Regions from separate parts of the Undibacterium sp. Ji50W genome, predicted to be linked through region 2. Evidence: predicted binding sites of a transcription regulator. Region 2 holds the regulator's gene; the other holds the start of a gene.
The links. Region 2 encodes NrdR, which represses ribonucleotide reductase genes. Its sites were predicted from a motif close to CACNANATNTNGTG; they were not measured.

Region 1 (10,379 bases), on a different contig from region 2:
GCTGCAGAGTGAAATTGAGCGGCGCGGTGTTCATTTGCAGATACAGGCTGAACAGCCAGCCACGGTGCTGGGTGATACTGTCAGGATAGAGCAGGTCTTGATCAACCTGATACGCAATGCCCTGGACGCAGTGGATGCCAGCCCGCTCAGGGAAGTATATGTGCGACTGGAAATTGACCAGCATATGGTGAGGATTATCATCAGCGACAGCGGCACGGGCATTCCGCAGCATGTGGCAGAACATTTATTTGAACCTTTTTTTACCACCAAGGAAGTGGGGCAGGGCCTGGGGTTGGGCTTGGCTATTTCTTCCTCCATCGTGCAGGCGATGAATGGCAGCCTGAGCGCCGGTAACCGCGAACAGGGTGGGGCAGAGTTTGTTGTCTGTATTCCTGTCTATCTGTCATCCTGACCGGTGTTAACTTTCAACACTAAACGTTAAACGTTTTTCAACCCACTTCATTTGCCCAAGGAAAAATCGCCATGACAGGTTTGCTGGCTATATTAATAGAGGATGAACAGGCGGTGCGCCTGGCAACCACGCAGACGCTGGAGCTTGGTGGTTTCGAAGTGACTGCCTGTGCCAGTGCCGAATTGGCCGATACCCATCTGAAGGCGGACTTCGCCGGCATCATCGTCACCGATGTGCGCCTGCCCGGAAAATCCGGTCTGGATGTGCTGGAAAAAGTCAGGGCCATCGATCATGAATTGCCTGTCATTATTATTACCGGCCATGGCGATGTCAGCATGGCGGTGGACGCGATGCGGCATGGTGCCTATGATTTCCTGGAAAAACCTTTTGCTGCCGAACGTCTGCTGGATGCCTGCCTGCGTGCCCAGGAAAAACGCCGTCTGGTCAAGGAAAACCGCAAGCTGAAATCGTCCTGGCTCAGCCACGCAAGCACACCCGACCTGATAGGCAAGAGTGCCCAGATGGAACGGGTGCGCAGGTTCATCCACAGCATAGGGCCAGCCCAGGTGGATGTCTTGATCAACGGGGCCACCGGTTCTGGCAAAGAAGTGGTGGCTAGACAATTGCATCTGGCCAGTGGTCGCAAGGGAGAATTTGTCGCCATCAATTGTGGTGCCTTGCCAGAGGCTGTATTCGAAAGTGAAATCTTTGGTCATGAAGCTGGCGCTTTTACCAGCGCCCAGAAACGTCGCATAGGTAAGCTGGAATATGCGCATGGAGGCACGGTATTTCTTGATGAAATTGAAAGTATGCCGCTGAACCTGCAAATCAAATTGCTGCGTGTTTTGCAAGAGCGCAGCCTGGAAAGGCTGGGTGGCAATCAATCGGTGGCACTGGATTGCCGTGTGATTGCGGCCAGCAAGACAGATTTGCTGAAGCTCAGTGCGCAGGGGCAATTCCGCGAAGACTTGTATTTTCGCCTGAGTGTCATCAGCATCAATCTGCCCAGGCTGAATGAAAGACGCGAAGATATTCCCTCGTTGCTGTCGTATTTTGTACAAAGGGCGGCACAGCGTTATCAAAAACCGGTACCTGGCTGGTCACCGGCCCAGATGCAACACTGGATGCAGGCCGACTGGCAGGGCAATGTGCGTGAATTGCGCAATTTTGCCGACCAGTTAGTGCTGGGTGTGGCCGAATTTGCCGACCAGCGCTTTCATCTGGAAAGCAGCCCGGATAGTGCTGCCACCAGCCTGCCGGAAAAAATCGATGCCTATGAAGCCAGCCTGATACAGGCGGCGCTGGAAAGCAGCGGCAATAATGTGGCAAGTGCCGCCGAGGCATTGGGCATACCCAAAAAGACCTTGTATGACAAGATGAAAAAATATCAAAAATCCCTGTCTAATCTAGTGTAGTGCTTTGCAAATTCTTGAGCCATCAAGAATCGACTGTTAATGAGTTGTTCGATGAAGGCTGTAGATCGGACATTTCGCAAGCACCACACTAGCTTCTGCGGAATAGGCAATTGGACGGATTTGCTTGCCGGGTTTGCTCTTGCGCAGGAAATAATCATGCTTTACTGTGCTTAATCCGACTTTTGGCAAGACATAGTGTAAACTTGTTCCATGCAAATCTATCTATCCTTTCTTGCTGCTGCCTTATATATACTGAGCATTTTGCTGCCCGGACGCTTGCGTTTGCTGATCAGTACCGCCACGACCCTGGGCTGGCTGGTGCATGGCGCGGCATTGTGGCTGACCATTTTTTCCGACCATGCGCTGCGGGTGGGGTTTGCCGTCATGCTGTCAGCGGCATTGTGGGTATCGGTATTTGTCTGCTGGCTGGAAAACCGCAATTTCGCTTTGGAAGGGCTGCGCTTCCTGTTGATGCCGAACGCTGCCCTGATGGCAATCTTGCCGGGATTTTTCCCTGGCAGCCTGATCGCGCTGACTGGTAAAACCACCATGTTCCCCTGGCATGTGATTGTGGCCATGCTGGCCTATAGCACGCTGACCATCGCCGCCTTTCACGCTGTAGTCATGACGGTGCAGGATAAACATTTACATAAATTGCGCGGTATCAGGCAGCGCCAGTGGTTGCAGACACTGATAGAGCGTCTGCCGGCCTTGATGACCATGGAAAAAATCCTGTTCCGTTTCATCATCTTTGGCTTTGTGTTGCTGACCCTGACGGTGTTGTCGGGCGTGATTTTTTCTGAGCAGGTACTGGGCGTGGCATTCAAATGGGATCATAAGACCCTGTTGTCGTTGTTGTCCTGGCTGCTGTTTGCCATTTTGCTGGCGGGCCGTTACTGGAAAGGCTGGCGTGGCAAAACCGTTCTCAGTTTCACCCTGTCAGGCTTCGTCACTTTGCTGCTGGCTTATGTAGGCAGCCGTTTTGTGCTGGAAGTCTTGTTGCACAGGAGCCTGACATGAATCTCCTGATGTGGCTGGTGCTGGTGATCCTGGTTGTGCTGGCCCTGAAGAAAAAAGCCCGTTCGACGCTGGACCAGGCACAGACCAGGCAAAATCCGCCACCGGAACAAACAGGCAGCAGGCCTGCCGCGAAAGCAGAAACCATGGTGTGCTGTGCCCATTGCCAGATTTATCTGCCTGCATCCGAGGCAGTCTATGGTGGTGAGCGTGGTGAGCAGGTGTATTGCTCGCAGGCGCATGCCGACCATGCATGAACGGTACCATAGGCTGAGTCATGCCTGACACCTATATCCCGGAAGTCGAAGCCAGCTATTCATTCTGGCGCTCATTGCAGACCCTGAACGGGTCGCGCATCGTGGTGGCCGCCAGTCTGCTGGTATTGCTCAGCCTGCGCAGTGGCAGGGATATCTGGGTGGCCGAGCACTTGCTGGTGCGTGATGTTTGCCTGCTGTATTTCGGGGCTTCGGTCGCGTTTGTCATTTTGAAACTCTTGTACCGGCATCGCTTCATGTGGCAACTGACGCTACAGATGCTGGTCGATATTACCGTTATTTCCATTCTCTATTTTGCCAGCGGCGGCAGTAAAAGCGGCCTCGGCATCCTGTATTTGTTCCCGCTGGCAGCTGCCGCTATCCTCAGTCCGCTGGTGTGGGCCTTCTTTTTTACCTCTATCGCTGTGCTGTTCTTGTTGTCGGAAAGTGTATACCACCTCTTGCAACTGGAAGAAGGAACCGCCCTGTCGCAGGCAGGTTTATATGGTGCCGCCTATTTTGCCGTGGTGTACGTGGTCAGCCGCCTGGCGAATAACCTGATACGCCAGGAACACCTGGCGACACAGCGCGGGAATGCCCTGGCCATACAGCAGGCCATCAACCAGTTAGTGATTGCCGATATGGGTGACGGCATTCTGGTGTTGAATCAATCCGGCTGCATGTTTGAAATCAACCCGGCGGCGGTGCGCATGCTGGGCGGTAACCTGACCAAGGAAATGGTGGGTGCAGAACTGGCCCATATTTCAGCCTTGCGTCCCATCGTCGAGATTTTAAATTCCATGCAGAACCGCAATGTGCTGCAAGACCGCAAGAAGGATGAAGAAATTTCCTTTGTGTCTATCCGCTGCTATCTCGATGACGTGCGACTCGAAGTCAAGGCTGCTGCGACAGAACTCGAATTGCACGAACGTAGTGAGAGCCCGCATTTCATTACTCACCTGAAGCTGCGCTTTGTGGCGGTGAAGGGCGTCAATGTGGGCGGCATGTCAGGGCAGGCCGGGACTTATACGATCATTTTCATGCAAGATGTATCGGATATCGAAAACCAGGCGCAGCAATTGAAACTGGCTTCCATGGGCCGCCTGACCGCCAGTATTGCCCATGAGGTGCGCAATCCGCTGTCGTCCATCTCGTATGCGGCATCGCTGCTGAATGAAGACCTGGATAATCTGGGCGGCGACAAACCGCAGGCTGCACGCCTGCTGAAAATCGTTGATGACAATGTGTCACGCCTGAATCAGCTGATCGAAGACATCTTGAAGCTGTCACGCAAGGCCCAGCCTGACGTTGAACCTTATTCCCTGATCAATACACTACGCGTGATGGTGCAGGATTTTGCCGAAACCAAGGGCTTGGCCGCGGATTTGATCGCGGTTGAGGACGAAAGAAATTTCCAGGTCAGCTTTGATCCCAGTCATTTGCGTGAAGTTGTTTTGAATTTATTATCGAATGCGATACGCTATGCCAGCGGGCAACCGGGTAGCATACGTTTATATGCGCATGTGAATCCCACCGGCAGGCAGGAACTGCATATACAGGATGATGGCCCGGCCATTCCCTATGATGTCAGGGCCCATTTGTTTGAACCTTTTTACACGACCTCACGCATGGGTACCGGGCTGGGCTTATATATGGCAAGGGAATTGTGCCTGAACAACCATGCCCTGCTGGATTATGAATACCGCGTTGAAGAAACGGGTGATGGCAAGAACGAGCCCAGCGGGCGCTTTGTGATTAATTTCTCTGGATATAGTGCATGAGTATGAACGACGCTGCGAGTTGCCCCCGCATCCTGGTGGTGGATGATGAGGCGCATCTGCGTGAACTGCTGGAAATTACGCTCATCAAGATGGGTCTGGATGTGGACAGTGCCGAAAACCTCGCCGTCGCCCGGCAGCAACTGCTCAAACACAGTTATGCCCTGGTTCTGACCGACATGCGCCTGCCTGATGGATCGGGTATGGAACTGGTGCAGGAAGTCAGTACACTATATAAGAACACACCGATTGCCGTGATTACCGCTTTTGGCAGTGCCGACAACGCCGTGGTTGCCCTCAAAGCTGGCGCTTTTGACTATGTGTCGAAGCCGGTGGCGCTTGATCAGTTGCGCAAACTGGTCAGGTCCGCCTTGCAAACCAATGAAGTGCAGAAAGAACAGCAGGCGGCACCGGCCAAGCTTGCCAGCACTTTCAATTCTTTCCTGATCGGCCAGTCACAGAGCATGCGGGAAGTCCGCTTGCAGATCAGTCGTCTGGCGCGCAGCATGGCCCCGGTCATCATTACCGGCGAATCCGGCAGCGGCAAGGAACTGGCAGCCAGGGAAATCCATACCATCAGCGCACGCGCGGGCAAGCCCTTTGTTGCCGTGAACTGCGGTGCAATACCAGAAAATCTGATGGAGGCCGAATTTTTCGGTTATCGCAAGGGTGCTTTCACCGGCGCTGCTGATGATCGCGACGGTTTCTTCCAGGCCGCCAGTGGCGGCACCCTGATGCTGGATGAAGTGGCCGACCTGCCTTTACCCATGCAAGTCAAGTTGTTAAGGGCCATACAGGAACGTCGCGTGCGCAAGGTGGGCGCTACCGTGGAAGAAGCGGTAGACGTGCGCATCATCAGTGCCACCCACCAGAATCTGGCGATATGTGTAGAAGAAGGGCGCTTCCGTCAGGATCTGTATTACCGCCTGAATGTCATTGAGCTGCATTTGCCACCTTTGCGTGAGCGCCTTGAAGATATTGTTGAACTGTCATCCAGCATTTTGAAGAAGCTCACTGGCGCAGACATCAATATGTCGTCACTGGCGATTGATGCCCTGATCAGCTATGACTTTCCTGGTAACGTACGCGAGCTGGAAAACATACTCGAACGCGCCATTGCCTTTGCCAATGATGGCTGCATCGAGGTGGCCGACCTGGCGCTGCGTGGTACCAGAAAACTGGCCGAGCCATTTTTGCTGCCTGCCGTCGATGCCGATGTAGTGGTGCCGAGCCGCCCCATCATGGAGTCCGGTTTTCCGGCGGATGTATTTACTGCGCCGGATTTACCCTGCTCGCTCCCCGAGTATCTGGAAAACGTGGAACGCGAAATGATCAAGCGCGCCTTGAACCAGACCAAAAACAACCGCACCCAGGCCGCTGAATTGCTGGGTGTCAGTTTTAGGCAACTACGTTATCAGATACAAAAATTGAAAATCCAGGAATAACAAATCCCTGCATTGACCTGAATACCTCTGCCTCTGCCCGCCAGCTTTTATGCTGACGGGCCCGTTCTCCGTTCCCCCTTGCTCATACCACTTGATCATGCCACTTGCATGAGCATCCCACGTTAGTACCCACTTGCATATCAGCCGCCAATTCTGCGGGCTTTTCGCCTGTGTCAATCACTTATCCCGCAATTGCGCAAAAAAATAATTCAATTATTTACATGTAAAGCGGTTGCATATGCTGGGATGCGGCACTAGAATTAGGGCAAATAAAAATTTGTACACTATATGTAGTGGTTTCCGTGATTTTGTTTGTTTTCTTGCTCTGGTTCAATTTTCCTTCTTGATTTGCAATTGATTTGGTAAATGATATGAACAAAATGGTCGGATAAGACAAGTCGACTGTCCGCCATGAACTGTAATGTGCAATACCTGTTTTAACCCATAAACCATCAGCAAACCTGTCAAGCAGCGTCGCTGATGGAAAAAAATAACACTGCATCCGGAGGATCAATGCACTCTTCTATTGAAATATCCACTTTGTCCAAGCCAGATCTGGGATCGGTTTTGAATGCGACGACAGCACCTGCTGCTGCCAGTCTGAACAGTTACAGCGAATATCGCATCATCCGTCGTAATGGTTCCGTGGTCGGTTTCGAGCCATCCAAAATCGCTATCGCCATGACCAAGGCTTTTCTGGCGGTCAACGGTGGACACGGTGCCGAGTCCGCCAGGGTTCGTGAACTGGTGGAGCAGATGACGGCCAGTGTGGTCGCTGCGCTGTTGCGCAGACAGCCTGCCGGCGGTACCTTTCATATAGAAGATGTGCAAGACCAGGTTGAACTGGCCCTGATGCGTTCCGGCGAACATGATGTTGCCCGCTCTTATGTGTTGTACCGTGCCAAGCGCATGGAAGAACGCCGTCGCGTGCATGATGTTCCTGGCCAGGCTGGGTCTGCCGCGCCACAATTGAATGTCATCGTTGATGGCCAGGCGCGTCCACTGGATGTGGCAGAAGTGCGCAAGATGATTGCTGCTGCCTGCCTGGGTCTGGACAAGCTGGCAGATCCGGATGCGATTCTGGCCGAGACACTGAAAAACCTGTACGACGGCGTGCCGGTAGAAGAATTGTATAAATCCGCCATCCTGGCTGCCCGTGCCCTGATGGAAAAAGAACCTGCGTATAGTCAGGTGACAGCACGTTTGCTGTTGCATACAGTCCGCAAAGAAGTGTTCGGCAAGGAAGTGGCGCAACAGGATGCGGCGGAAGAGTACATAGAGTACTTCCCGAAATTCATCAAGAAAGGTATCGAAGCCGATCTGCTGGATGCCAAACTTGCCCAGTTTGATTTGAAGAAACTGGCGAATGCCCTGGTCGCCGACCGCGATCTGCAATTTGGTTATATCGGTCTGCAAACTTTGTATGACCGCTACTTCCTGCATATCCGTGGTACCCGTGTTGAAATGCCACAAGCTTTTTATATGCGTGTGGCGATGGGCCTGTCCTTGAATGAAATTGATCGCGAAGCCCGCGCAATAGAATTTTACAATCTGCTGTCCAGTTTCGATTTCATGAGCTCGACACCGACCCTGTTCAATTCCGGTACCCAGCGTTCACAACTATCGTCTTGCTACCTGACGACCGTGGCGGATGATCTGGATGGCATCTATGAAGCCATCAAGGAAAACGCCTTGCTGGCAAAATATGCCGGCGGTCTGGGGAATGACTGGACACCGGTACGCTCACTTGGTGCGCATATCAAAGGCACCAATGGCAAATCCCAGGGCGTCGTACCTTTCCTGAAAGTGGTCAACGACACGGCCGTGGCGGTGAACCAGGGCGGTAAACGTAAAGGGGCAGTCTGCGCCTATCTGGAAACCTGGCACATGGATATCGAGGAATTCCTCGACCTGCGCAAGAACACTGGCGATGACCGCCGTCGTACGCATGACATGAATACCGCGAACTGGATTCCTGATCTGTTCATGAAACGTGTCATGGAAAAAGGTGACTGGACACTGTTCTCGCCTTCCGATGTCCCTGACCTGCATGATAAATATGGCAAGGCGTTTGAACTGGCGTATACCGCGTATGAGGCAAAAGCAGCCAGCGGTGAACTGAGTCTGTCGAAAAAAATCCCGGCACTGGACCTGTGGCGCAAGATGCTGTCCATGCTGTTTGAAACTGGCCATCCATGGATCACTTTCAAAGACCCATGCAATATCCGTTCACCACAACAGCATGTCGGCGTCGTTCATAGCTCTAACTTGTGTACAGAAATTACCCTGAACACCAACGACAGCGAGATCGCCGTATGTAATCTGGGTTCGGTCAACATGCCTGCCCACATGAAAGATGGCAAGCTGGATCACGTTAAATTGAAAAAAACTGTAAGCACAGCCATGCGCATGCTGGATAACGTGATCGACATCAACTATTATGCAGTCAAGAAGGCACGTGACTCCAACCTGCGTCACCGTCCTGTCGGTCTGGGTATCATGGGTTTCCAGGATTGCCTGCACATGATGCGCATTCCTTATGCATCGCTGGACGCTGTACAGTTTGCTGACACGTCCATGGAAGCCGTCTGCTATTACGCTTACCTGGCATCCACCGAATTGGCAGAAGAGCGTGGCCGTTACAGTTCTTATCGTGGTTCGCTGTGGGACCGTGGCATCTTGCCGCAAGATTCCCTGAAACTGCTGGCTGAAGAACGTGGCGGTTACCTGGAAGCCGATTTCTCGGAAAGCATGGACTGGACAGTGGTACGTGATCGCATCAAGCAATTTGGCATGCGTAATTCGAATTGCGTGGCCATTGCACCGACAGCGACCATTTCCAACATCATTGGTGTGTCCGCCTGTATCGAGCCGACTTACCAGAACCTGTATGTGAAGTCGAATCTGTCTGGCGAATTTACAGAAATCAACGAGCATCTGGTGCGTGATCTGAAAGACCGTGGCCTGTGGGATGAAGTCATGATTGCCGATCTTAAATACTTTGACGGCAGTCTGGCACGTATAGACCGTATCCCGGAAGACCTGCGCGCCCTGTATGCAACCGCATTTGAAGTCAGCCCATCCTGGTTAGTGGAAGCGGCTTCACGTCGTCAAAAATGGATAGATCAGGCGCAGTCCCTGAACATCTATATGGCTGGCGCATCCGGTAAGAAACTGGACGAAACCTACAAGCTGGCTTGGTTGCGTGGTTTGAAAACCACGTATTACCTGCGTACGATTGGTGCAACGCACACTGAAAAATCCACCAGCAAGACGGGTGCATTGAATGCGGTGTCGGTGGATGGCAATAGCGGTGGCTATGCTGCCGCAGCAGCCGGTGCAACAGCGGGCGCGCAAGAGACAGATGGTCCGGCCTGCATGTTGCGTCCTGGTGACGCTGGCTTTGAAGAGTGCGAGGCTTGCCAGTAAGCCGCAAATACGCTGCTGCCAATAAGTTGGCAATAAGCTGCGGGCAAATGGCAAGACCAGAAGGTTGCGGGAAGAAGTGCGGGCCAGGCTTCTTCCCATAAAAATACAAGCTGTTACAAAAGTAAGGAAATAAATAATGTTATCTTGGGATGATGAAGTCACGCCGGCAGCGCCAGGCCCGCGTCATGTGGGCGGTATGGATTTGCAGCAGCGTTTGCAAACGCAGGATATTGCCCTGAATCCGGCGCTGGTCAGCAAACCGGTCGTGGTTTCCCCCGAAGTTGTGGCACGCCGGGTCAATGCTGCCGACAAGCGCATCATCAATGGCACCACCGACGTCAACCAACTGGTTCCCTTCAAATATAAATGGGCCTGGGACAAATACCTGGCAGGTTGCGCTAACCACTGGATGCCGCAAGAGATCAATATGCAGCGTGATATTGAACTCTGGAAAAACCCGAATGGCCTGACGGAAGATGAACGCCGTCTGGTGAAACGCAATCTGGGCTTCTTTGTGACGGCTGATTCCCTGGCTGCCAACAATATCGTGCTGGGTACCTACCGTCACATCACGGCACCAGAATGCCGTCAGTATCTGCTGCGCCAGGCATTTGAAGAGGCCATCCACA
Region 2 (10,379 bases):
CGAACGACGGCATGCTGCACGCCTTTGACGCTTCTGATACGGGCAAAGGCAAGGAATTATTTGCCTATGTGCCCGGCAAGTTCATGCAGATAGATACTACTACTTCAGCCCCCAAGATTTCTGCCTTGACGACACTCACCTATTCGCATGAGTTCTATGTCGATTCGACACCGATGATAGGTGACGTCAAATTGACCAGCGGTTGGGCGACCTTGCTGGTCGGTAGTTATGGTGCCGGTGGCAAAGGCTACTTTGCGCTTGATGTTACTGATCCGACCAGATTTACAGAAACAAATGCGGCTTCGATTTCCAAATGGGAATTCTCTGACACCAATGATACGGACATGGGCTACAGCTATAATCAGCCAGCACAAAGCCCTATCTCTGGACAGGTACTACAGATTACAAAGATCCCTGATGGAACAACGAATGGCAAGTGGGCAGTTATCGTTGGCAACGGCTTTGGCAGTACCAACGGCAAAGCAGTCTTGTATATGCTTGATCCCAATGACGGTAGTGTGATCAATAAAATCGAAGTTGAAGGTTCGCTGGGAAACAATGGTCTTGCGACCCCCTTACCAGTCGCAACCCAGGGCAATGGCTGGATAGACACGGTCTGGGCTGGTGACCTGAAGGGTAATATGTGGCGTATCAGATGGGATACCGCAACCAGCACATGGAAAGTGACTAAAGCCTTTGCCGGTAGTGCAACGCAACCGATCACATCGGCACCTGCTGTAGCGCCGCATGCCTTAGTGGCTAGTGCATGGGCCGTCGTTTTTGGTACAGGAAAATATATAGAAAGGGCTGATTACAATACCACCGTGCAGCAAACAATCTTTGGGTTCGCGGATACATTCTCAGCGACACCCATTACCAAGGCGGATCTGGTGGCACAAACGATCACCTCAACAACTACAGCAAATGCGGCGGGGGATTTTTCCAGAACCACATCTTCCAATGCTGTCGACTTTACGACCAAGAAGGGCTGGTATATGGATATGCCGAATGTTAACGGTGAGCGGAGTATCGTCAATTCGATCATGCCGGCAGATACTGGTATTGTCCTGGTCAGTTCGTTCACACCTGCCACTGCGTGTTTGCCGGGTACCGGGTATGTGAATATCTTTAACGCCTACAGTGGCGCTGTGGTAACAGACAATACTTCGGGCACACCTGTCCAACTCAGTAGTTGGGGGGCAGTGGGAATGGGGATACCTTATTTCAGTTCCGTGGTATCCAGCGGCAAGAAAGCGGTGATAAAAGTTGGTGGCGTGAGGGTTGGTTTCACTCCTGGTGCTAGCGGTCCTCAAAGTCAATCAGAAATTGACTTAAATAAAAATACGGTTACAGGGGTAAGGTTTTCCTGGCGGCAAATTCGTTAAATCTTATAAATTGTGACGAGCTCCTGGATCTGCCAGGGGCATTTAAATTTGGAATAGATTATGCGCAAAACCTCAAGTGGTTTTACCCTGATAGAGCTGATGGTCGTGGTTGTCGTTATTGGCGTGATTGCTGCTGTCGGTATCCCCAGTTACCGGAGCTATATCTTGACTGGTAATCGAAATACAGCCAAAGGCGATTTGATGGAGTTGCAGCAATGGATGGAGCGTAATTATTCGCTGACAAACAGTTACGCATTGATGCCAGATGGGGCAACCGCTTTGACGAATGCGCAACTACCATTTAACACCTCACCGCGTTCATCGAAAACAAAGTACAACTTGTCTTTTACTGGTAATCCGACAGCAACCGCCTACACCTTGCAAGCAGTGCCAGCAAATGATCAAGTCGCCGATGGTACTTGTGCTACCTTGACACTGACCAGCGCCGGTGTGCGTGATGCAAGTGGTACTGGCGGTGCGGCAGCCTGTTGGAATAAATAGAGGGCGCGAACGGATGTTTTTCTGCCTGGAGGACGTAAGCAAGAGGCAGGAAAATGTCACGGCAATTCAATTTCGTGTTTTACATTATTACAAAAAATGATACTTCCCGCTCCGTCTTTGCATTAACTTTCTCTTTGGTGATGCATGGCTTACTGGTGGTGTTTGTCTTATGTAAAAACGCTCAGGATGGAAATGTAGATAGCATCGTTAAGCATGCTGATACGTCCCAAATCCTGCAAATTCACTTCGTCGCATCTGATACGACGCAGCCTGATACCCGCCAGGCTGTCTCCCGCCCGCAACCCGAAAATAATCTGCGACATAATAATCAAGCGGAAAAGTTCAGGGAAGTGCAAGTTCAACACAAGAGTCCCCCGGCTTTGTTGCAGACCGCCGATTCGCTTAGCTATTATTACCACGTTGACGAATTGACTACACCACCAGAGGTGCAGAATAACGTTGAGCCCAGCGCAACCCTCACCCTGGTCATGGATGAGGTTCCAGAAAAACCCCTGCAATTGCGCGTGCTGGTCAATGAAAATGGCGACGTTGACGACATCGAAATTGAAGAGAGCAAACTTTCAGCAGAAGCCACCCGCTTGGTGAAAGAACAATTCTTGAAAATGAAGTTTGCTCCGGGCATGATTGGTGATGTTGCCGTGAAGAGCCAGTTTGTGATCGAGGTATCACTGAGTGCTGCAGCTCACCCGCTTGAATTTATTGAAGTATCAAAGAAAGTGATTCGCTAATAAAGCAGCATGATATTCCATGTGATTTGTGCAATGGCCTTGCTTGTTTTGCAGCTTAATTCTTCCTGACTTCCTGTATTGCTTCAGCAAATTCCGATACGTCTTCAAAGCTTTTGTAGACGGAGGCAAAGCGGATGTAGGCGATTTTGTCGAGGCGTTTCAATTCGCGCATGACCAGTTCGCCGACGTGGCCGGACATGACTTCGCGTTCGCCACTGGACAGTAATTTTTCTTCTATACGCTGGATGGCGGTTTCCACAGCTTCAGCGGAGACCGGGCGCTTGCGCAGGGCCAGCATCAGGCTGGCGCGCAGTTTGGCGGTTTCGTATTCGGTACGACTGCCATTTTTCTTGACGATGACCGGCATTACCAGCTCAACCCGTTCATAGGTTGTAAATCGTTTATCGCAATCGGCGCAGCGGCGGCGGCGGCGGATCACATTGCCCTCTTCTGAAACACGGGTATCGATAACCTGGGTATCGTCATTGTGGCAAAAAGGGCATTTCATAGAGTTCGCCTAAAGTTTAAAAAACGCCACTCATGGAGTGGCGTTTTATGTCGCTGAATTATGCTTCGTAGACCGGGAAAGCATCGGTTAATGTTTTGACACCGGCTTTCACACGTTCAATGGTGGCGGCATCATGCGGATTTTCAAGTACGTCTGCAATCAGGTGTCCGACTTTCACTGCTTCGGCTTCTTTGAACCCGCGTGTCGTCATGGCCGGGCTGCCCAGACGGATACCGGAAGTGACCATCGGTTTTTGCGGATCATTCGGGATACCGTTTTTGTTGCAGGTAATATGGGCGGAACCGAGGATGGCTTCTGCTTCCTTGCCAGTCAAACCTTTAGGACGCAGATCAACCAGCATGACGTGCGATTCAGTACGGCCAGAAACAATGCGCAGACCACGTTCAGTCAGGGTATTTGCCAGGGCGGCCGCATTTTTTACGACTTGTTCCTGGTAAGCCTTGAATTCTGGCGACAGCGCTTCCTTGAATGCTACTGCCTTACCAGCGATGACATGCATCAGTGGGCCACCCTGGATACCAGGGAAGATCGCAGAGTTGATCTTTTTGGCAATGGCTTCGTCATTACTTAGGATGATGCCGCCGCGTGGGCCGCGCAGGCTCTTATGGGTGGTGGAGGTGACCACGTCCGCAAACGGTACCGGGTTAGGGTAAACGCCAGCAGCGACCAGGCCAGCATAGTGCGCCATGTCGACCATGAAGTAGGCACCAACCTCTTTGGCGATTTTCGAGAAACGTTCAAAGTCGATGCGCAGCGCAAAAGCAGAGGCCCCGGCGATGATGAGTTTTGGTTTGGTTTCGCGTGCCAGTTTTTCCATGGCGTCGTAATCGATGTCTTCTACGGCGTTCAGGCCGTAAGAGACAACATTGAACCATTTGCCGGACATGTTCAAGGGCATGCCGTGGGTCAGGTGACCACCTTCAGCCAGGCTCATGCCCATGATGGTATCGCCTGGATTCAACAGCGCAAAGAAGACACCCTGGTTGGCTTGGGAGCCAGAATTTGGTTGCACGTTGGCAAAATTGGCATTGAACAATTGCTTCAGGCGATCAATGGCCAGTTGTTCGACCACATCCACGTGCTCGCAACCACCGTAGTAGCGCTTGCCTGGATAGCCTTCGGCATATTTGTTGGTCAATTGGGAGCCCTGGGCTTCCATGACGGCCGGGGAGCAATAGTTTTCAGACGCGATCAACTCGATATGCTCTTGTTGACGGACGTTTTCTTTTTGTATCGTAGCAAACAGTTCTGGATCTACGTTGGCGAGGGTTTGATTTTTTGCAAACATGGCGGTTCCTGATTATTCCTGTTAATAAACAATTAATAAGCAATCAATAAGCAATTGCTTGATGTCAATGAGGTGTCTGAAACGGATAGGGGGCAGCCTCATTGCTTTTACCATCAGGCTACCCAGGCGCACGGCTGGAGTCAGGTTGACTCCGAAATCTCACGCTTCCCGATGGATATCCATCTTTGGCCGGTGTGATGCGTGTTCCGCATACCCTGCTGATGCAGGTTCGGCCGTTTCGCCAGTCACGTGAGACGAAATGGTGCATGGATTTTACGTGATGGCGTTTGAATGGGCAAGTGCAAGCCGGTCAAATACATGCCTGACCATCGGAAATGCTGCATGTGCATTAAAATGCCAGTATTCATCCATCACATTGAAGGAAATCAGCATGATCGTATTGATTACAGGCGCAAGCTCAGGTTTTGGCGAAGAAATGGCACGAAAATTTGTCAGCCAGGGCCATAAGGTGATTGCCGCCGCCCGTCGTGCAGAACGACTTGCCGCATTGCAATCCGAACTTGGTGCGGCCTTGTTGCCGGTGACCCTGGATGTCACCAGCAAGGATTCCATCCGCCTGGCCCTGGAAGGCCTGCCACAGGACTGGAAGCAAATCGATGTGCTGGTCAACAATGCCGGTCTTGCCCTGGGCACCGAACCTGCACATCTGGCGTCGCAGGATGAATGGGATACCATGATAGACACCAATACCAAGGGTCTGGTGACAGTGACCCGTGCCGTCTTGCCGGCCATGGTGGTCCGTGGCAGTGGCCTGGTGATCAATATCGGCTCGGTTGCTGGTTCCACGGCGTATCCAGGTGGTAATGTGTATGGAGCCACCAAGGCTTTTGTGGATCAATTTACCAAGAACCTGCGGGCTGACCTGGTCGGCACCGGGGTCAGGGCCACTAATATTGCCCCAGGCTTGTGTGGCGGCACCGAGTTTTCGAATGTCCGCTATCGTGGCAATGACGATGCGGCAGCCAAGGTGTATGAGGGCACGGTTCCGCTGACAGCCACCGATATTGCTGAAACTGCCTACTGGATTGCCACTTTGCCGCCGCATGTCAACATCAATCACATAGAAATGATGCCGACTTGCCAGGGATATGGTCCATTGACCATCAAGCGCACCACATCCTGATGGCCGGATGGCCTGGGGAAGGCTGATCATGCTGATTCGATAGCAGACCGGCATGGTTTCAGTCATTCCTGGCAGAAGCAGTTTACAATGATGATTTCTATGATAACTTTTCTAGTGAACTGTACCAGTCCATTAGTTTCCCGCAAAGTTTTACACCATGAGCAAAACGTTTGAATGGCAAGTGCGGGTCTATTATGAAGATACCGATGCGGGTGGTATCGTTTTTTATGCCAATTACCTGAAGTTTTTTGAGCGTGCACGTACCGAATGGTTGCGCGCAGCCGGGGTGAACCAGCAGCAGATGGCCGATCAGCATGGATTGATGTTTGTCGTCAAAGCCACGGCAGTCGAGTATCATGCACCTGCCAGACTGGATGATGAACTAAGGCTGACGGTTGTAGTCGAAAAGCTGGGCAGGGCGTCGGTACAGTTCGAACAGCAGGCCTGGTGCGGCGAACGCCTGTTGGCCAGCGGCAAAATCAAGGTGGGATGTGTGGACAAGGTGAATGTGCGGCCAGCAGCCATTCCTGACGATGTTCTGACAAAAATTGTCTGAATTTGTCAAAAAGTGCCTAAATTTGTCAGGATGTGCCTGAATTTGTCCGACTTTGCCCAAATTTATCGTATACCGCTGAATACTCGCCTGACTGAATGCAGTATGTCATCAGGCTTACGTTTTTTGTTTTTTATGTGATTCAATATGACTGTTACCCAAGATCTCTCATTCTTAAGCCTGATTACCAATGCCTCCATCCTGGTGCAACTGGTCATGTTGTTGCTGTTGGGCGTATCCCTGACCAGTTGGACTTATATCTTCAGTAAAATGTTTGCCATTAAAAAAGCACGTGGGCAGACAGAAGAATTCGAACGCAATTTCTGGTCTGGCGGCAATCTGGTGGATTTGTATGCCGCTGCCACCAATAACCGTCGCAATGGCCGTGACCATACCGGTGCGCTGGAGCGTATTTTTGAAGCCGGCATGAGCGAATACCACAAAGTAAAAACTGCCAACAAGGCATCGCTGGATGCCGGTGCCATGCTGGACGGTGCACGCCGTGCCATGCGTGCGTCTTACCAGCGTGAAATGGATTTGCTGGAATCCCATCTGTCCTTTCTGGCGTCGGTAGGTTCGGTGTCGCCGTATATCGGTTTGCTTGGTACGGTCTGGGGCATCATGAATTCTTTCCGTGGCCTGGCCAATGTACAGCAGGCGACGCTGGCTGCCGTGGCACCAGGTATTGCCGAAGCCTTGATCGCAACGGCAATTGGCTTGTTTGCAGCGATTCCGGCGGTGCTGGCGTATAACCGTTATTCGCATGACATAGACAGGCTGGCGATTCGTTTCGAAACCTTCATCGAGGAATTCTCGAATATCCTCCAGCGTCAGTCGCGCTAAGAGGAAAGAGGTCAGCATGAGTACCCTGCGAGGCGAACGTAAACGCAAATTCAAGGCAGAAATCAATGTCGTTCCGTATATCGACGTGATGCTGGTGTTGCTGGTGATTTTCATGGTGTGTGCACCAATGACCAATCCCAGCGTCATCAACTTGCCGACGGCGGGACAATCGACACAACCGCCATCCGACTATATAGAAATTACCCTGCGTCCGGATGCACCTTCCACCATCAGCATCAACAGCAAGGCAGGCAGCAACGGCAATAACCGCCAAGACAGCAAGGAAGAAGCCAAAGACCGCAAGCAACTGATGCAGAAACTGCGCGAGTTCCATGATGCCAAGCCGGAACTGTCGGTACTGGTTTCCGCCGACAAGGGCATGCTTTATGATGAAGTCATACAGGTGATTTCGGAAGCGAAAAAACTTGGCATCAATCGTGTTGGGCTGGCAACCAAGTGAGCGATTACTGATGCAGATAACACTGCGTACCTCTCTTGCAATAGGGTGTGCCCTTGGGTTGATCGGCACAGGGCAGGTCAGGGCGCAGCAGGTGGCAACACCGGTGCTTGCGCCCACCCCACCTGCCAAGGAAGCCAGTACTCCTACTACTGCTACGCCAGTCACGGCGCTCATTCCAGCCCCGGAAAATCCCGATATCGATCCCGACACCGTGGTCAGGGCCAGTAGTGGACGCCTGCAATTGCAAACCCCGAAAGCAAGCTGGGCGGATTTGCTGCGGCAGCATATCCCCGAATTTTCTGCCAGCGCCGATGCGCAAAATATCACCCCAGCGCTGATACGCAAATTGCGTCAGGACATTGGCAATATCCTGGCAACAGAAGGTTATTTTTCGCCACAGATACAGTTTGACAATCTCGACAATACCGACACCCCAACGGGCACTGCCAAACTGATACACGTGACAGTAGATGCCGGTGTGCGCACGGTGATAGAAAATGTCTCAATCAAAATACTAGGCCCCATGGCCGATGCCATAGATGCCGGGGACAAACCGACCTTCAAGCGCAGACGTGCTTTACAGGAAGACTGGGGCCTGGCGGTAGGGCAGCCATTTCGCGACGCCGACTGGACCGACGCCAAAACCCAATTGCTGGAAAGCCTGCGTGCCGATGCCTATGCTGCGGCAACGCTGACGTCCAGCGAAGCCAGGATCGATGCTGATGAACACCGTGGCATCTTGCAGGTGGACGTCGATAGTGGTCCGGTATTCACCCTGGGTGAGATACGCGTCACCGGCATGCAGCGTTATCCTTCGTGGCTGATAGACCGCTATCAGGCACCCAAAAAGGGGGAGCCGTATTCACGTTCACGCCTGCTGGATTTTCAACGCGCCTTGCAGAATTCACCGTATTTTGCCACTGTCACCGTGGGCATAGACCCGGACCCGGAAAAAGCCGCTGCCGTGTCGGTGGACGTGAACGTGGTTGAGCGGCAGGCACGTGACCTGAGTTTTGGCCTGGGTTACAGCACCAATACTGGCTACCGCAGTGAAGTTGCTTATCGTGACCGCGATATCCTGGGCAAAGCCTGGGATTTGCGTACTGCGGTAAGGCTGGAGCAACGTCGGCAACTGGGCTACGCCGACATCTATTTACCGCCGCGTGAAAACAATTACCTGGATTCTTTTGGCGTGCTGATAGAACGCGAAGATATATCCGGTGTGCTGACCAATCGCCAGTCTTTGGGTGTCAAGCGCACCAGCACACGCGGCCATCTTGAACAGCGCCTGGGCTTGAATATCGTCAGGGAAAAACTGACCGTCGCCGATACCCCGGATGAATTTCACCGGGCGCTGGTGGCCAGTGTGGGCTGGACCTGGCGTGATGTGGATCAACCCTTTGATCCACGCAAGGGCGAGATTTATCAACTGGATCTGGCCGCATCAGAAAAAGCCTTGTGGTCAGATCAGCGTTTCGTGCGGGTCTATGGCAAATACCAGCGCTGGATACCGGTACGCAAGAATGACAGCGTGATCGTGCGGGCTGAAGTGGGTAATGTATTTTCCACCAGCGGTGACGGCATTCCTGAAGACTATCTGTTCCGTACCGGTGGCAGCACGACCGTACGCGGCTATGCCTATCAAAGCCTGGGTATACAAAACGCCACCAGTACCCGTGGCGGGCGTGTCATGGCGACTGCCAGTGCTGAATATGTGCATTGGCTGTATCCCGAATGGGGCGCGGCTACTTTTATTGATGTAGGCAATGCAGCAGATAACTGGCGTGAATTGAATCTGCGCCAGGGTATGGGCGTGGGCGCGCGTTATAAAACACCCGCCGGGCCGATAGCCCTGGACCTGGCATATGGTCGTCAGACCAAAAAATTCAGGCTGGATTTTTCCATCGCGATCGCTTTCTGACATGACGACACCCGAAGTAAAAACGCTAGTAGCAAAGACCAAAAAAAATCGCTCGGTGCTGGCGCGTCTGCTGTTGTCGGCCTGCCTGTTTTTGCTGCTGCTAATCGTTACGCTGACCATCCTGCTTACCTGGGCCAGCAAGACCGAATCAGGTACCCGGACCCTGCTGGCGGTCACAGAAAAAATCAGTGGCGGCAGCCTGCAATTTGAAGGTGTCAAGGGTGCGGTGGGAGATGACCTGGCCATCGATAAGTTCAGTTATAAGAGCAAGACACTGGTGATTGAGGCGATTGCTGTCAGCCTGCAATGGCGTCCTGCTGCCTTGTGGCGTCAGCAGGTGGATATTCCGCGCTTGCAAGCCAGTTCATTGCGCATTGCCAGCCTGCCTGGCAAAGACCCGGCACAACTGCCGGCTACCCTCAGCCTGCCATTTACCCTGGATGCACACAAGCTGGCGCTGGGGCATTTGCATTTGGCGAACTTGTCAGCAGATGGCACCCAGCATGAAACCCTGGAGCTGAGCGCACTCAGTGGCAGCCTGCATTTTCAAGACGGGCAATACCGTCTGGTGGCGGGTGTTACCAGCCCATGGGGACGGGCAGAAATGCAATCTTCGCTGGCCAGCCTGCGCCCGTATACACTGAATGGCCAGTTCAGCCTGCAAGGCCAGGTGCAACAAGACATACCCGCGCTGGCATTGAAAGGGAGCGTGTCTGGCAGCCTGCAGGATTTGCAACTGGCATTGCAAGCACAGGCAGCAGAACAGAACCAGCACAATGCACAATTGCAGGGGCATGCGCAGGCCAGCCTGACACCTTTTACTGCACCGTATTTACGTCAGTTGAATCTGGATATCCAGCATTTTAATCCTGCGGCCTGGCAGGCAGCGGCACCGCAGGCCGACTTGCGTTTGCTGGCCACGCTGAAACCGGCGGGCGACAAAAATGCTTCCCGTTTTGTGCTGGCCGGCGATGTCAGTGCCAGCAATGCGCAGGCAGCAGCCATC

Region 1: a site for NrdR is predicted at 6,604-6,617, ahead of ACO0K9_RS06445 (ribonucleoside-diphosphate reductase subunit alpha). Genes of this name have one in related genera too.

What each region holds. Positions count from the first base shown of each region.
Region 1 is NZ_JBMPOX010000002.1:256,845-267,223, forward strand. Features, by position in the region: gene ACO0K9_RS06415 (ATP-binding protein) at 1-412, shown strand, start outside; gene ACO0K9_RS06420 (sigma-54-dependent transcriptional regulator) at 484-1,827, shown strand; gene ACO0K9_RS06425 (cytochrome C assembly family protein) at 2,038-2,847, shown strand; gene ACO0K9_RS06430 (PP0621 family protein) at 2,844-3,101, shown strand; gene ACO0K9_RS06435 (sensor histidine kinase) at 3,122-4,879, shown strand; gene ACO0K9_RS06440 (sigma-54-dependent transcriptional regulator) at 4,876-6,321, shown strand; gene ACO0K9_RS06445 (ribonucleoside-diphosphate reductase subunit alpha) at 6,835-9,750, shown strand; gene ACO0K9_RS06450 (ribonucleotide-diphosphate reductase subunit beta) at 9,887-10,379, shown strand, end outside.
Region 2 is NZ_JBMPOX010000013.1:143,876-154,254, reverse strand. Features, by position in the region: gene ACO0K9_RS18260 (pilus assembly protein) at 1-1,385, shown strand, start outside; gene ACO0K9_RS18255 (type IV pilin protein) at 1,446-1,886, shown strand; gene ACO0K9_RS18250 (energy transducer TonB) at 1,940-2,635, shown strand; gene nrdR (transcriptional regulator NrdR) at 2,691-3,143, opposite strand; gene glyA (serine hydroxymethyltransferase) at 3,202-4,452, opposite strand; ZMP/ZTP riboswitch at 4,566-4,711, opposite strand; gene ACO0K9_RS18235 (SDR family NAD(P)-dependent oxidoreductase) at 4,844-5,596, shown strand; gene ybgC (tol-pal system-associated acyl-CoA thioesterase) at 5,754-6,152, shown strand; gene tolQ (protein TolQ) at 6,297-6,992, shown strand; gene ACO0K9_RS18220 (ExbD/TolR family protein) at 7,009-7,452, shown strand; gene ACO0K9_RS18215 (autotransporter assembly complex protein TamA) at 7,463-9,373, shown strand; gene ACO0K9_RS18210 (translocation/assembly module TamB domain-containing protein) at 9,375-10,379, shown strand, end outside.